2 regions of the Asaia sp. HumB genome follow, and region 1 is predicted to be linked to the other one. Evidence: predicted binding sites of a transcription regulator. Region 1 holds the regulator's gene; the other holds the start of a gene.
What was found. Region 1 encodes HrcA, which represses chaperone genes, less so after heat shock. Its sites were predicted from a motif close to GTTNGCACTCNCNNNNNGNGAGTGCNAAC; they were not measured.
Positions count from the first base shown of each region.

Region 2: groES (co-chaperone GroES) is a predicted target of HrcA. The motif match lies at 3,038-3,066, and genes of this name have one in related genera.

Region 1 is NZ_JARPML010000002.1:1,056,665-1,064,042, forward strand. It holds gene P5689_RS05810 (DEAD/DEAH box helicase) at 1-30, shown strand, start outside; gene bfr (bacterioferritin) at 375-866, shown strand; gene P5689_RS05820 ((2Fe-2S)-binding protein) at 1,047-1,277, opposite strand; gene hrcA (heat-inducible transcriptional repressor HrcA) at 1,392-2,438, opposite strand; gene P5689_RS05830 (MOSC domain-containing protein) at 2,541-3,329, shown strand; gene rph (ribonuclease PH) at 3,555-4,316, shown strand; gene rdgB (RdgB/HAM1 family non-canonical purine NTP pyrophosphatase) at 4,337-4,960, shown strand; gene P5689_RS05845 (hypothetical protein) at 4,982-5,698, shown strand; gene P5689_RS05850 (LysE family translocator) at 5,681-6,310, opposite strand; gene P5689_RS05855 (hypothetical protein) at 6,672-6,983, shown strand; gene P5689_RS05860 (HlyD family efflux transporter periplasmic adaptor subunit) at 7,085-7,378, shown strand, end outside.
Region 2 is NZ_JARPML010000002.1:251,185-258,562, forward strand. It holds gene P5689_RS02465 (prohibitin family protein) at 1-621, shown strand, start outside; gene groL (chaperonin GroEL) at 968-2,611, opposite strand; gene groES (co-chaperone GroES) at 2,662-2,952, opposite strand; gene P5689_RS02480 (DUF4169 family protein) at 3,180-3,383, opposite strand; gene P5689_RS02485 (dienelactone hydrolase family protein) at 3,434-4,108, shown strand; gene P5689_RS02490 (DUF2934 domain-containing protein) at 4,139-4,459, shown strand; gene P5689_RS02495 (S-methyl-5'-thioadenosine phosphorylase) at 4,593-5,480, opposite strand; gene hemF (oxygen-dependent coproporphyrinogen oxidase) at 5,659-6,600, shown strand; gene P5689_RS02505 (hypothetical protein) at 6,731-7,378, shown strand, end outside.

The DNA of each region.
Region 1 (7,378 bases):
GGCAAGGGCTCGTCGCGCAAGCGCTACTGATCGGATAAGAAGCGTTCGTCCAGGCGGCTGTGCCCCCGGGCGACGGCTCTCGCGATCTGACGGGATTCTGTCCCGCTGCACCCCGCCTTGTGCGGGGTGTTTTGCGTTCAGGGGCCTGATTTTGCACCCATGATTTGAGGTGACTTCGTTGTTGCAATTAAATTGCAACAACATTTACTGACTCCACACCAATAGAGAGAGTCATTCTCAACTTCGATACTTCAATACTGAACAACGTTATTTCTATTGCACCCGCTTCTTTTCCATGCTTGAACAGCGTCACACAGCCTGCGGGGAGTGGCCATGCGCCCCTTCTGCGTGCAGGACAGAAAAAGGAGCCAACCATGCTTAAAGATCCGAAGGTTATCGAGCATCTGAACATCCAGCTCACCAATGAGCTGACGGCCATCAACCAGTATTTCCTTCATGCCCGCACCCTGAATCACTGGGGTGTCACCAAGCTGGGCAAGAAGGAATATGACGAATCCATCGAAGAGATGCGTCATGCCGACTGGCTGATCGAGCGCATCCTGTATCTGGGTGGCCTGCCGAACGTGCAGCGTCTGAACCAGATCCTGGTGGGGGAAAGCGTTGAAGAAATCCTCGCCTGCGATCTCAAGCTGGAAGAAAAGGCGCTGGCCGATCTGCGCGAAGGCATCGCCTATTGCGAAAGCGTGCGCGACTACGTGTCACGTGATCTGCTGATCCGTATTCTCGCCAACGAGGAAGAGCATGAGGATTTCATCGACCGTCAGTTCGATCTGATCAAGCAGGTCGGTATCCAGCGCTACATCACGCTGAACTCTTCGCCGGCTCCCGACCAGACCGCCGAGTAAGACAGAACCGGACACACCTGCCTCGGGCTTGCCCGCACAGGACCCCGGAAACAGAAAAACCCGTCAGCGCAGGCTGGCGGGTTTTTTCATGACCGGCCGGGTGTCCGGCTCCCTATACGCAGATCGACAAGCCTGCCGATATGACGGCCCATCAGCGCAGCCCAGTGCAAGCGCCCTCGCTCAGGCGTAAGCGGCGTTACCAGCACCCTGATCGACCGTGTTGAAGGCTATCGCGGCCTCCTTTCTTTCACGCAGCAGGCTACGCAGGGCGCACACCACGCCGGGCACGCAATTGCCGCACTGGGCCTTGCACCCCTTGGAGGCATAGACCTCCCGCGCGCGCGAGGCACCTCTGTTTACGGCATCAGCGATATCATGATTGGTCAGGGCGTTACACGAACAGACGATCATCAGCCATTCCACTTCAGAACGGCGCGACCCTAACAGCGTTTGAGAATAATTCTCAATGATAAATTGCGAGTGATTCTTAAAAAACATGTCACGGCAGTGCCAGACCCTGCCTGTTCAGCTCAGCAGGCGACCGATCACACGGGCCGTGTAGTCCACCACAGGCACGATCCGCCCGTAATTGAGGCGTGTCGGGCCGATCACTCCAATGGCACCGACAATGCGATTCGTCTCGTTGCGCGCCGGTGCCACGACCATCGATACCCCCGACATGCCAAAAAACCCGCTCTCGGCACCGATATAGATCCGGACACCGTCCGATTCCTGGGCCAGCTGGAGCAGGCGCAGCATCGTTTCCTGCGCCTCCAGACGCTCAAAGAGCATCTGGATGGTCGTGAGTTTCTCGATTTCGGTGATGTCGGTCAGCAGGTTGCCCTGCCCGCGCAGATAGAGCGTGCCATGCTGCTCATCCCACATCGCAAGACCACTCTCGATCACGCTGGTCGCCAGCACATCCAGATCAAAGCGGTTCTGCTGTAAATTCTCCGAGACGCGCTGGCGCAAGGCACTCAGTGTTACATCGCCAAGCAGGGAGTTGAGATAATTGCCCGCCTCGACAAGGGCTGACGGCGGCAGACCCGGTGGCGTTTCGATCACGCGGTTCTCGACCTGACCATCGGCTGCCACAAGGATCACCAAAGCCTTGCCCGGCCCGAGCGCGACGAATTCGATATGCTTGAGGGCACCATCGCCCTTGGGAGCCAGAACCAGACCCGCTGCTGCCGAAAGCCCTGAAAGCATGGAGGAGGCCTCAGCCAGCGTCTCCTGCATGGATCGCCCCTTGAGCGCCAGACGCCCGGCAATCTGGGCGCGCTCCAGTTCATCGAGCGCGCCGAACTGCAACAGGCCATCCACGAACAGTCGCACGCCTTTCTCGGTGGGCAGGCGACCCGCCGAGACATGGGGGCTGAACAGTAATCCGGCCTGGGTCAGCTCCGCCATGACATTGCGTATGGTCGCGGGAGAAAGCGATGGCGTCAGGCGCTGGGCAAGCGTTTTGCTGGCCACGGGATCACCCGTCTCCATGTATTGCTCGACAATCTCGCGCAGCACATTAGCCGACCGGGCATCCATGCCACCCGGCAGGTTTGAAAGATCGATCATGCCCTGCCCCTTTTTCCGACGCGCCAGCTGGCTTCCTGTCACCGTCCCGAGCGACTAGACCTGTCACGACGTGTCCTGTCCATCCGCTTCGGAGTCGTGCCGATGACCCGCCTTGCAGCCTTATATATCCATCCTGTCAAAAGCCTGCACCGGGTTGATATGACGGCACTCGAACTCGACCCCTGGGGGCCGCGTGGCGACCGACGCTGGCTCGTGGTCGCGCCAGACGGCCGCTTCATGACGCAGCGCCAGCATCCGGCCATGGCACGCATCATGACGGCGCTGCACGGTGAGACACTTTACCTGACCGGTAGTGACGGCTCGGCGCTGAGGATTGATCCGCCTGCCCCTCAGGCACCCGCAAAGACAGTGAGCGTCTGGAAAGATCATGCCATTGCGGCACGGGATGCCGGAGACGAGGCTGCGGCGTGGCTGAGCGCCATTCTCGGTACGGCGTGCAGGATCGTGCATATGGCCGACCCGGCCCATGCCAGACCAACCGAGTTTGGCAGTGTGAGCTTTGCAGACGGGTTTCCCCTGCTCGTCACCAACACAGCGTCACTCGAGGACCTCAACGCCCGTCTTGATCAGCCCGTGCCGATGGAGCGTTTCAGGCCCAATATTGTCATCGAGACCGATCAGCCCTGGGCTGAGGATGAATGGCGCTCCATCCGGATCGGTACAGTTGAACTCGACCTTGTCAAACCCTGCAGCCGCTGCATCGTCACCACCATCGATCAGGAGAGCGGGACGATTCCTGTTCCGCGCGAGCCTCTCAAGACCATGACCGGGTTTCGCCACCGTCCCGGTGGGGTCATGTTCGGCCAGAATGCGGTCATCCGCCACGCAGGGACCATCCGCCTTGGGGATGCGGTTGAACTGATCGACTGAGCGGGTCGGCTGGGCACGACGCCGTGCCCGGTCATCCCGACCGCCTGACCGTCGTCGAGGGGCGCATGCCTTACCCGATGCCTTGGGTGATGGCGGTAACAGCATGGGCCCGGTCGGGGCTGACCCGCATGATTCCGCCTTGTCATTCGGCTTTGTCATTCAGGGCCCCAGGCGCTAAAGCTGCACCCGACCGCATCTCTGCGCTTGAAACGAGGAAAACGCTCCATGTCCAGCACCCGCCCTTCAGGCCGCAAGGCCGACGAGAACCGCGTCGTTTCCATCGAGCCGGGTTTCGCCCGCCATGCCGAGGGCTCCGTGCTGATCCGCGTGGGTGGCACCGAGGTTCTTTGTGCAGCCTCGATCGAAAATCGCGTGCCGCCTTTCCTGCGTGGTCAGGGCCAGGGCTGGATTACCGCGGAATACGGCATGCTGCCGCGCGCGACGCATACCCGTGGCAACCGTGAAGCAGCCAAGGGCAAGCAGTCGGGCCGTACGCAGGAAATCCAGCGCCTTATCGGCCGCGCCCTGCGCGCCTGTGTGGACCTGCGTGCTCTGGGTGAGATGACCATCACGCTCGATTGCGACGTGCTCAACGCCGATGGTGGCACGCGCTGCGCCGCCATCACAGGCGCCTGGGTGGCCCTTGCCATTGCTCTCGACAAGCAGATCAAGGCTGGCGTGCTCAAGCGCTCGCCCCTGCGTGCGCAGGTGGCTGCGGTCTCTTGCGGTCTGACCGATGCCGGCGCTGTGCTCGATCTCGATTACATCGAAGACAGCTCAGCCCAGGCCGATACGAATTTCGTTCTGACCAGCGAAGGCGGCATTGTCGAAATTCAGGGCACGGCAGAAGACGCACCGTTCAGCGAAAGCGAATTCGCCTCGCTGATGGCGCTTGCAAAGCTGGGCACGTCGCGCCTGTTCGTTGCCCAGCGCGAGGCGCTTGAGAGCGTGACGAACAGCAGCGCTGCAAACGGAAAAACGGCGTGAACGGCGCGGCGCCTGCCGACATGACCGAGCCCGGCCAGCGGGTTCTCAGGCGGGGCGAGCGCGTTGTGCTCGCCAGCCACAACAAGGGCAAGCTGGCTGAATTCCGGGTTCTGCTGGCCGATAGCGGCATCGAGATCGTCTCGGCGGCGGAGCTCTCCCTACCCGAGCCGGAAGAGACGGCTGACAGTTTTGAGGGCAATGCCGCCATCAAGGCACTCGCCGCAGCGCGCGCCACGGGACTGCCTGCCCTGTCTGATGATTCCGGTTTCTGCGTCAGCGCCCTTGAAGGGCGTCCCGGCGTCTATTCAGCCCGCTGGGCCGGCCCGGGCGGTGACATGCAGGTGGCCATGCAGCGCGTTCATGACGAAATGAACGGCGCGGCCGACCGCTCGGCCTCCTTCGTGGCTGTGCTCTGCGTTGCATGGCCCGATGGTGTCACACGCTTTGCTGAGGGCCGTTGCGAAGGAACGGTCTGCTGGCCGCCACGCGGCGCGCAGGGCCATGGTTACGACCCGATTTTCATTCCCGAAGGTGATTGCCGCAGTTTTGCCGAACTCTCGGCAGAAGAAAAGAACGCGACCAGCCATAGAGGTCGTGCGTTGGCCCGGTTTCTGGAGACCTGCGTCGCGCCCGATGGCGCCTGAATTCCAAAAGGAGTACCCGTCATGAAGAAAGGCTTGTTCCTTTTTCCGGCCTGCGCCCTTGCCTCCTTTGTGGCGGCAGCCCATGCGGCGCCCGTTTTTGATCCGACCGGCTTTGACCTGCGTGAAACAAAGGCCTTCAGCATGTCGGTCCTGCCCGCCACTGCATTAGGGCAGCCCAAGGCCGATGCCCCGTATCGCCTGACGCCGGGCGGCATTGCCCTGAGCAGTGAAGCGCGCAAGCCAACGGCCTATCACGCGCGCCAGCCCCGAACGGAGTTTTCCGAATCCCGTCCCTGGCGTGTGGCCGACGCCGAAGCCATGCTTGATGCGACGATTCATATCGATCGTTTCCCCAAAAGCGGGAATGTCGTTCTGGCCGAACTGACCGCCGATGAGGATGCGACCCCGATCCTGCGCATTCTGGTTGATGGCGACCGTCTGGTGCTGCATGGCCAGGTCGACAATGCGCCAGAGAATGGCGTTGTGCTCGGCACGCTGGACGACACCCACACCGCCCATATCGTGCTTCACACACGCCCTGACGGCATGATGACAGTAGCGGCCAACGGAACGCCCAGCACATTCCGCCTGTCACCTCAGGCGATGGCAATCCCAGTGATGTTCCGCACCGGCGCCCACGCGATCAATGATATTGGCACGACGCCAGACCAGATTGCGGTGACCCTGACAGGGCTGAGCGTTCATCATGGTGCCGCACAATCAGGCCTTCGCTCGTAGGATCACAATCCCGAAGGCGACAAACACGATGCCGGTCAGACGATTGAAAGCCCGTCTGACCGGCCGGCGCGACAGAAAACGCGAGAGCGACTGGCCGCCCAGTCCGTAAAGGGTGAGCCACAACCCGTCCGAAAAAAGATAGGTCACAACCAGTATGCCGAATTGCGGCAGAACAGGCTGATGATGATCAATGAATTGCGGGAAGAAGGCAGCCGCGAAAAGCAGTAATTTGGGATTGCTGATACCGACCAGAAAGCCGGTGCGGTACAGCACCCAGCGGCTCACGGGCGCGGCTTTCCCTGTTTCCGTATCTGGCACCTCCGGCGTATCACTCGCACGCCAGGCCTTGATCCCCAGATAGACCAGATAGGCGGCACCAGCATAACGGATGATGTTGAACAGCCGAGGCATGGCCACAAGAACGGCACCGATACCAATCACTGACAGAACGAGCGCGAGAAGCAACGCGGTAATACAGCCCGCCATGGCGGCAATACTGCGATTGAAGCCGACCTGAACACTGCGACTGAGCGCATGCATCATATTCGGGCCAGGTGTCGCTGAAATGATAAATACCGTGACGACGAACAGCCACCAGGTTTGCAGGGTCATATGAGGCACCGCGAGGAAAGGGTCACGAATTCCTTTGAAGGATAGCGGATAATACTCTCTCGCAAAGGAGAAAGATGTGCCTGCACAAGAGCGCTGCTTTCGCCCTCGATCTCATGAAAAAATAGCAATTTTTTCGTAGTAACGACGGAAAGCGCATGACCCGAAAAGCATCACCATGCGTCGTAAGTGCTGATATTTATATGTAATTTCTCACGATATATCCACATTGATTACTGGCTTTGTCACGATGGATCGCGCTTAGTTCATCGAACTGACAATTGTCGCGCCCATAGATACGCGCCAATATTGAGTTGGGCTTCATTCAACGGCCTTCACGGCAAACAACAAGAGAGCCAAAATCATGCGCGAACTGAACTCAACTGAAATTGAAACTGTCAGCGGAGCCGGTTTCTTCAGCAATTTCGGATTCCAGCTTGGCAGCGCCATCGGCAACATTGTCGATTGGTCCACAAAGGCGATCAGTGGCAAGGCGCCCGTAGCCAGCGCTGTCGCAGGTGCTTCCAACCTCGGCACGGGCATCGGTGAAATTGTCGACTCGATCGCCTCCCACAGCCTCACCGGCGTGCCGCAGGCTGTCCAGACAACCGGTCTCGGGATCACCCAGATCGTTGCTACGGCCGTGGCCAACGCACCGGCCAGCAAGCCTGCCTAAAGTCTGAGCGTTCACTCCCTGCCAGTCTGAAATGCTGGCAGGGAGTGAACCTTTTCTGAGCCCTCCCGTGTTCCCGATTTTTCTTCCGATTGTCGTCTTTTATGACTTCTGACCTCTTCAGGCGCGAAGTCCTTGAAGCCCGGCGACAATCCTGGCTCGGGCGGGTTCAGCTTCTCCAACCCCTTTCCTTCCGACTTGTCGCTCTGGCGACAGTCGCCCTGTGCATCGCGGCAACGCTCTACGCAGCTTTTGGTGTCTATACACGACGCGTGCATGCAACAGGCTATATGGCCCCACCTACCGGGCTGATCACCATTGCAGTCAACACGACGGGGGTTATCTCGGCACAAAAAGCCAGCGAGGGCCAACATGTTCACATGGGCGACGTGCTCTAT
Region 2 (7,378 bases), 810 kb from region 1:
CTTCAGGACGTCCGCACGTCTGTCTCGGTAACGTTCCACATCGCACAGGCTGATGCCCCGGGTTTTTATCGTGATTTCCGCACGCTGGACATGCTCGCGCGCCGTATCATTGAGCCCACGGTTTCGAACGATGTGAAGGCCATTACGGCCAATTATAACGCCGAGGAACTCATCACGAAGCGGGATCTGGTTGACGGGCAGATCAAGGATCTGATCATCCGGTCGCTTCAGCCCTACCACCTGACCATTCATTCGGTGAACACAGCGAATTTCGCCTTTTCAACGGCCTATGCACAGGCCATTGAGGCCAAGCAGGTCGCCCAGCAACAGGCGCTTCAGGCCCAGTATACGCTGCAACAGACGCAGATTTCGGCGCAGGCGCAGGTCGTACAGGCCAAGGCGCAAGCCGACGCCGCCATCGCCACAGCGCAGGGACAGGCGCAGGCACTACTGGTGACCTCGCAGGCGCAGGCAAAAGCCAATAGCCTGGTCTCTCAATCCCTGACGCCGGCGCTGTTGCAGCAGAAGGCGCTTGATCGCTGGTCAGGCACCATGCCGACCTATCTGAGCGCAGGCGCTCCCCTGCCCTTCATCGGCACCATGGATGGCGTCCAGAAATAAGGCGACAGCCCCTCTTTGATGGCGGGTCTTTCTTTCGGGGACGGCCCGTCCTCACGTCGGCGCTCATCCGGCCTTCTCTCCTAGCTGGAACACAGATCGGATATGCGGTCGAACGAGGATCACTTCCTGCCTGATCCGGCACGTTCTCTGCCTCTGCGACCATCGAGGGGACCAACGCTACAAATCTGACTGGTCATGTCCAAAGCTGCGATCCCGACCCGTTTACCTGTCCCCCTAAGGTGACGAAGCCTACGGGCAGTGATCTCGCCAGTACGCCACCCATGAAAAAACCGCCCTGTCTTGCGACAGGGCGGCTCTTTCGTAACCTCGATGGAAAGGCGCTGGATCAGAAATCCATATCGCCCATGCCACCCATGCCACCCGGGCCACCGGCCGGAGCGGCCTTCTTCTCGGGCTTCTCGGCAACCATGGCTTCCGTGGTGATCAGCAGGCCAGCAACCGAAGCTGCATCCTGCAGAGCCGTACGGACAACCTTGGTCGGATCGATGATGCCAGCGGCCACCAGATCCTTGTACTCGGCGTTCTGAGCGTCGAAGCCGTGCGTGTACTCGTTGATCTCGAGCACCTTGCCAGCGATGACAGCGCCATCTTCACCAGCATTGAACGCGATCTGACGCAGCGGAGCCTGCAGGGCCTTGCGGATGATGTCCGCACCAACGCGCTGGTCGTCGTTCTGGAAGGAGAGATCCTTCAGGGCAACAGAAGCGCGGGCAAGAGCCGTACCACCACCCGGAACGATGCCTTCTTCAACGGCAGCGCGGGTTGCGTGCAGCGCGTCATCAACGCGATCCTTACGCTCCTTCACCTCGACTTCGGTGCTGCCACCGACGCGGATGACGGCAACGCCACCAGCCAGCTTGGCCAGACGTTCCTGCAGCTTCTCACGGTCGTAGTCCGAGGTGGTTTCCTCGATCTGCGCGCGGATCTGTGCACAACGGCCCTTGATGTCGTCCGTGTTACCGGCGCCTTCAACGATCGTGGTGTTTTCCTTCTCGATATGCACCTTCTTGGCGCGACCGAGCATGTCGAGCGTAACGGTTTCGAGCTTGATGCCGATGTCTTCGCTGATGACCTGGCCGCCCGTCAGGATGGCGATGTCTTCCAGCATGGCCTTGCGACGGTCACCGAAGCCAGGAGCCTTGACGGCAGCGATCTTGAGGCCACCGCGCAGCTTGTTGACGACCAGCGTTGCCAGAGCCTCGCCATCGACGTCTTCCGCGATGATCATGAGCGGACGGCCGGACTGCACAACGCTCTCGAGCAGAGGCAGCATGGGCTGAAGCGAGGACAGCTTCTTTTCGTGGATCAGGATGTAGGGGTTATCCAGATCCGCCATCATCTTTTCGGCGTTCGTCACGAAGTACGGCGAGATATAGCCGCGGTCGAACTGCATGCCCTCGACGACGTCGAGTTCGGTGTGGAGGCCCTTGGCTTCCTCAACCGTGATCACGCCTTCCGAGCCAACCTTCTGCATGGCCTGCGAGATCATCTCGCCGATTTCATGCTCGCCATTGGCCGAGATCGTGCCGACCTGAGCCGTTTCGGCCGGGGTCGTGATCTTGCGGGTGTTCGCCTTCAGCTCTTCAACAACGGCCGCAACAGCCTTGTCGATGCCGCGCTTCAGATCCATCGGGTTCATGCCAGCGGCAACAGCCTTGGCGCCCTCACGGATGATGGCCTGCGCCAGAACGGTCGCGGTGGTCGTGCCGTCACCAGCGATGTCGTTGGTCTTCGAGGCCACTTCGCGCACCATCTGGGCGCCCATGTTCTCGAACTTGTCAGCCAGTTCGATTTCCTTGGCGACGGAAACGCCGTCCTTGGTGATGCGCGGTGCGCCGAAGCTCTTGTCCAGAACAACGTTGCGACCCTTCGGGCCCAGCGTGACCTTCACAGCATCAGCCAGGATGTCCACGCCACGCAGCATACGCTGGCGGGCATCAGCGCCGAATCTTACGTCTTTGGCAGCCATAATCTTTTCTCCAGTAGAGGTTCAGTGTGCGAAAATGGGGAGGCTGGAAATCAGCCGATCACACCCATGATGTCGCTTTCCTTCATGATCAGCAGCTCTTCGCCGTTGATCTTCACCTCGGTGCCGGACCACTTGCCGAACAGCACGCGATCGCCAGCCTTGACGTCCAGTGCTACCAGCTGACCCTGCTCATTGCGGGCACCCGGACCAACGGAGACGATTTCGCCTTCCATCGGCTTTTCCTTGGCGGTGTCCGGAATGATGATGCCACCGGCCGTCTTCTGCTCGCCCTCAAGGCGGCGAACGACGACACGGTCATGCAAAGGCCGAAAATTTGTCATAATGGATCGCTCCACTCTATCTCTAAGGCGGCGCCCTTGCTCAAAAGCAACGCCGCCGGTTTGCGCGCCCGCTAAGCCGCAGCGCGTTAGCACTCCCGTAGCGAGAGTGCCAAACAGGTAAGAGAGCCCCCGCCCTGCGTCAAGACCCCCGCCATATCTGCCATCCGAATTTCATCAAAAAATCAGTAAGCTGGCGCTTGCTCATTTCCCGGCCGGGGGACGTTCGATCATTTGCCCTCATCAGGCAAATGCGGCGCACCTTCGAGCCGGGCGCCATCGATCTCGCGCTTCAGACGGTTCTTTTCCTGCGTTGTTCTGGCGCGCTCGCCCTTGCTCTGCCCGAAGAGATGCCGGTTTTCATCAGCCTGCCGAGCATCCTTCTCACGCGCCAGACGTTTGCGTACCCGACGCAGGTTGACGATCTCTGCCATGTTATCGTTGCTCCTGATTAGAATGAACAAGCAAGAAGGAGGGCTGTTCCATGGGACGCCTGATATCCCTGACCGCCTCGGACACGCATCATTTTTCTGCTTATGAGGCAGGCGACGCCAAGGCACGTCGCGCTCTCGTGGTGGTTCAGGAAATCTTCGGCCTTACCGATCACATCCGTGCCGTGTGCGATGAACTCGCGGAACATCATGGCTATCATGTGATCGCCCCTGCCCTGTTCGATCGTGCCAAGCGCGATGTGGTTCTCCCCTATGATTCCAATGGCATGACCGAGGGCCTCGCCCTGCGCGAGAAAATCAGCCCCGATGCATTGCAGGCCGATATCACCGCCGCTTGCCACGCCCTGAATCATCACGGTCACTCGAAGGTCGGCATAACGGGCTTCTGCTGGGGCGGTCTCGTAGCATGGGAGGCCGCGACCCGTACGCGCAACTTCGCGGCTGCCTGCGCCTGGTATGGTGGCGGCATCGCGGCGCTCAGTCATGAGAAGCCCCATTGCCCGGTGCAACTGCATTTCGGCGGTGAGGACGACCATATCCCCCATACCGATATCAACACCATTCGCGAAAACAGGCCCGAGGTCGAGATCTTCGTCTATGACGACGCTGGCCACGGCTTTGGCTGCAATGATCGTCCTAGCTTCAACAAGCCGGCCCGGGACCTCGCCCATGAGCGCAGCATGGCGTTCTTCGAGGCCCATCTCTGATGTCCCACACTCTCAGTCAGGAAATCCATCATGCCCGCAGACAGCACCAATCCGCTCGTTGACAGTCCTGAGCGCGACGCCCGCATTGCCGCCAAGGCAAAGGAACTCTGGGAAGCCGATGGCAAGCCCGGATGTGGGCCTGAAGCCTACAATGAGAATGCCTCGGAAATTATCGGGATGGAGGAGCACCCGCATGCGGGAGAGATTCCCGTGAAGGATCTGCCTGATCCGCAATTTGCTGATGTTCAGGTCGAGAATGCTGAGATCCAGCAAAATCTGGGAGAGTTTCCCGAGCGTCAGACCGACCAGGGGGACCGTGAGCATTTCCCGGAGAAACAGGATCAGGCCTGATCACGCCGGCCTCCATGGGAATTGGGCAGATGCTTGCGATGGTAAGACGCGAGAAGTGCTCCGCGCCAACAGGAAAAGGCTGGCCCTCACGGGTCAGCCTTTTTCGTTCCGGCCTATCGAGACAGGTCAGTTTTCAGCGCAGAACGCGGCCCGCAACGGCATCGAGCTTTGCCAGCATGGCAGGGTCACGTGATGCCGGAGCTGTAATGATCGCATGATCCAGCGCCCGCTCCGCACCTGAAGGGCACAGACCACGCTTCTTGCCGAGTTCAGGAATGATCGCCTTGACCAGCGCCTTCGCCTTGGCAGCGTTCTGGGTCATGACGGCCACAACCGCATCGACCGTCACCGAGTCATGGTCGTCGTGCCAGCAATCGTAATCCGTCACCATGGCAATGCTGGCATAGCACATCTCGGCTTCACGGGCGAGTTTGGCCTCTGGCATGTTGGTCATACCAATGACCGAGCAACCCCACTGACGGTATAGCTCGCTTTCTGCACGGGTCGAGAATTGCGGCCCTTCCATCACGAGATAGGTCCCGCCACGCACCATCGGCACGCCGATCTTTTCGGCCTGCTCGGCAATCACATCGCCCATACGGCTCGAAACCGGATCGGCCATACCGACATGGGCCACGCAGCCACGACCGAAAAAGGTCTTTTCACGCGCAAACGAGCGATCGATGAACTGGTCAACCAGAACGAACTGTCCCGGAGGCAGATCCTCACGCAGCGAGCCGACAGCGGAAAGAGAGACAATATCGGTCACGCCGACACGCTTGAGCGCATCGATATTGGCGCGGAAATTGAGTTCTGACGGCGGAATGGGATGACCGCGGCCATGGCGCGGCAGGAATACGCAGCGCACGCCATCCAGTCGGCCGAACAGCAATTCGTCGGAGGGCTCACCCCAGGGGGTTTCGACCCGACGCCATTCCTTTTCTTCCAGACCGTCGATGTCATACAGCCCGGACCCGCCAATAAGGCCGATCACGGGTTCGATGGTCACGTTTTCAGTCATGCCGAAGTGCCTTTGCTCTGTGTCGTTAAATGTCGCGTTCAGGAACACCAGAATGGCTGGCTTCGCAACCTGTCAGTGTTTTCATTCTGCCCCGCATGGCCCTGTTCTGACGATTCTGATATGGCTCTAGGCTCTCAGGCTGGCGCAAGACCGGCTGGAACAGAATGTGGAGCTTGCCATGAGCGAGACCTTGGACCCCAAGACATTTGGCACCCTCATCCGGGACGACGTGCCTCATGACTCTTTCAAGGAAAAGGCGCGGCACTGGTTCGAGACCCTGCGCGACAAGATCTGCGCTTCGTATGAAGCCATCGAGGACGAGGCCGTCGCCAACAACTCGCCTGTCCTGCGCGATAAAACCGAGGCCGGGCGTTTCGTGCGCACGGCGTGGAACCGCAGTGAAGACCCCAACAGCGCCCTTCAGGGCAGTGGCGTCATGTCCGTCATGCGTGGCCGTGTCTTTGAGAAGGTCGGCGTCAATGTCTCGACGGTCTGGGGCGAATTCTCACCCGAGTTCCGCAAGAACATGCCCGGTGCCGATGTCGACCCCCGCTTCTTCGCAACCGGCATCTCGCTTGTGGCCCATCCATGCAACCCGCATGTGAGTGCAGCCCATTTCAACACCCGCATGATCATTACCAGCAATGGCTGGTTTGGCGGCGGCGGCGATATTACCCCCATGTTTCCCGACAGCGCTGAAGCGCAGGAAGATGCTGCTGCCTTCCATGAGACGTTTCGCAAGGCCTGTGAGCCCCACGACCCGACCTATTACGAGAAGTTCAAGGCCTGGTGCGACGAGTATTTCTTCCTGCATCACCGTGGTGAACCACGCGGGCTTGGCGGCATCTTCTACGATCACTTCAACAGCGGTGACGCCCAGAAGGATTTCGCTTTCACGAAGGATGTCGGTCTGGCTTTTTACGAGGCGTATCCACGTGCCGTTCGTGCGCGCATGATGCAGCCCTGGACCGAGGCTGATCGTGAGGCGCAGCTCATAAGACGTGGTCGCTATGTCGAGTTCAATCTGATACATGATCGCGGCACCGTGTTTGGCCTCAAGACCGGCGGCAACACGGAAGCGATCCTCATGAGCATGCCACCCGAGGTCAAATGGCCCTGATGGAGGTTGCTTCGGGGCAAACGCCCCGAGGCGTGGCGACACGATTTAGCCGCAATCATCTGGCTTACCAGCGCGTGCTGGCCAGACCGGCGGTGAAAGGGAAGAAGTGCGCTACAGGTTGACGTCTCACGTGACGGGTAAAAAGACGACCCGACGCAGCTTTCTCTCCGCTGTTGTCGCGACAAATCTGGCCACCATCCTTCCGGCCTATGCCTGGGAGGATGACGAACGGAGTGTCTCGACCTCGTCACTCATCGACTCACCCCGCCTGATTGTGGGTGGCGGTCCGGACTCCCTCCCCGGACAGGTTGCCCCGATGGTGGCGACCGCACTTGCAACCGGCCTCAATACGCCTCCCCCCATTGCCGTTCACTATGACATGGGACGCGACGGCGTCACGGCTGCCAATCTATTCGATAATGTCAGCCCCGAAGCGGATGGCGGGACCGCCATACTGGCACCCGGTGCTGCGCTGATCGCCTCGCTCTCCGGCGACGCGCGCGTGCATTTCGATTTCTCGCGCTGGGCTGCCCTGATTGTGGCACGCCGCCCGGTTGTGACGCTGGCCCGCGCCGAACTGCATCGCACCATACGCTCGCGCCTGAGTGGGCTGTTTCATGATCGGCCTGTCAGGCTCGCCGTATCCCATCCCACCGGCGTGGAGCTCTCCAGCCTTCTGGGGCTCTCCCTTCTCGGGCTTCATCCCTTGCCTGTCGCTGGCTACGCAAGCAAGGCTGAAGCGATGGAGGCCCTCAAATCCGGTCAGGTCGATGCCGTA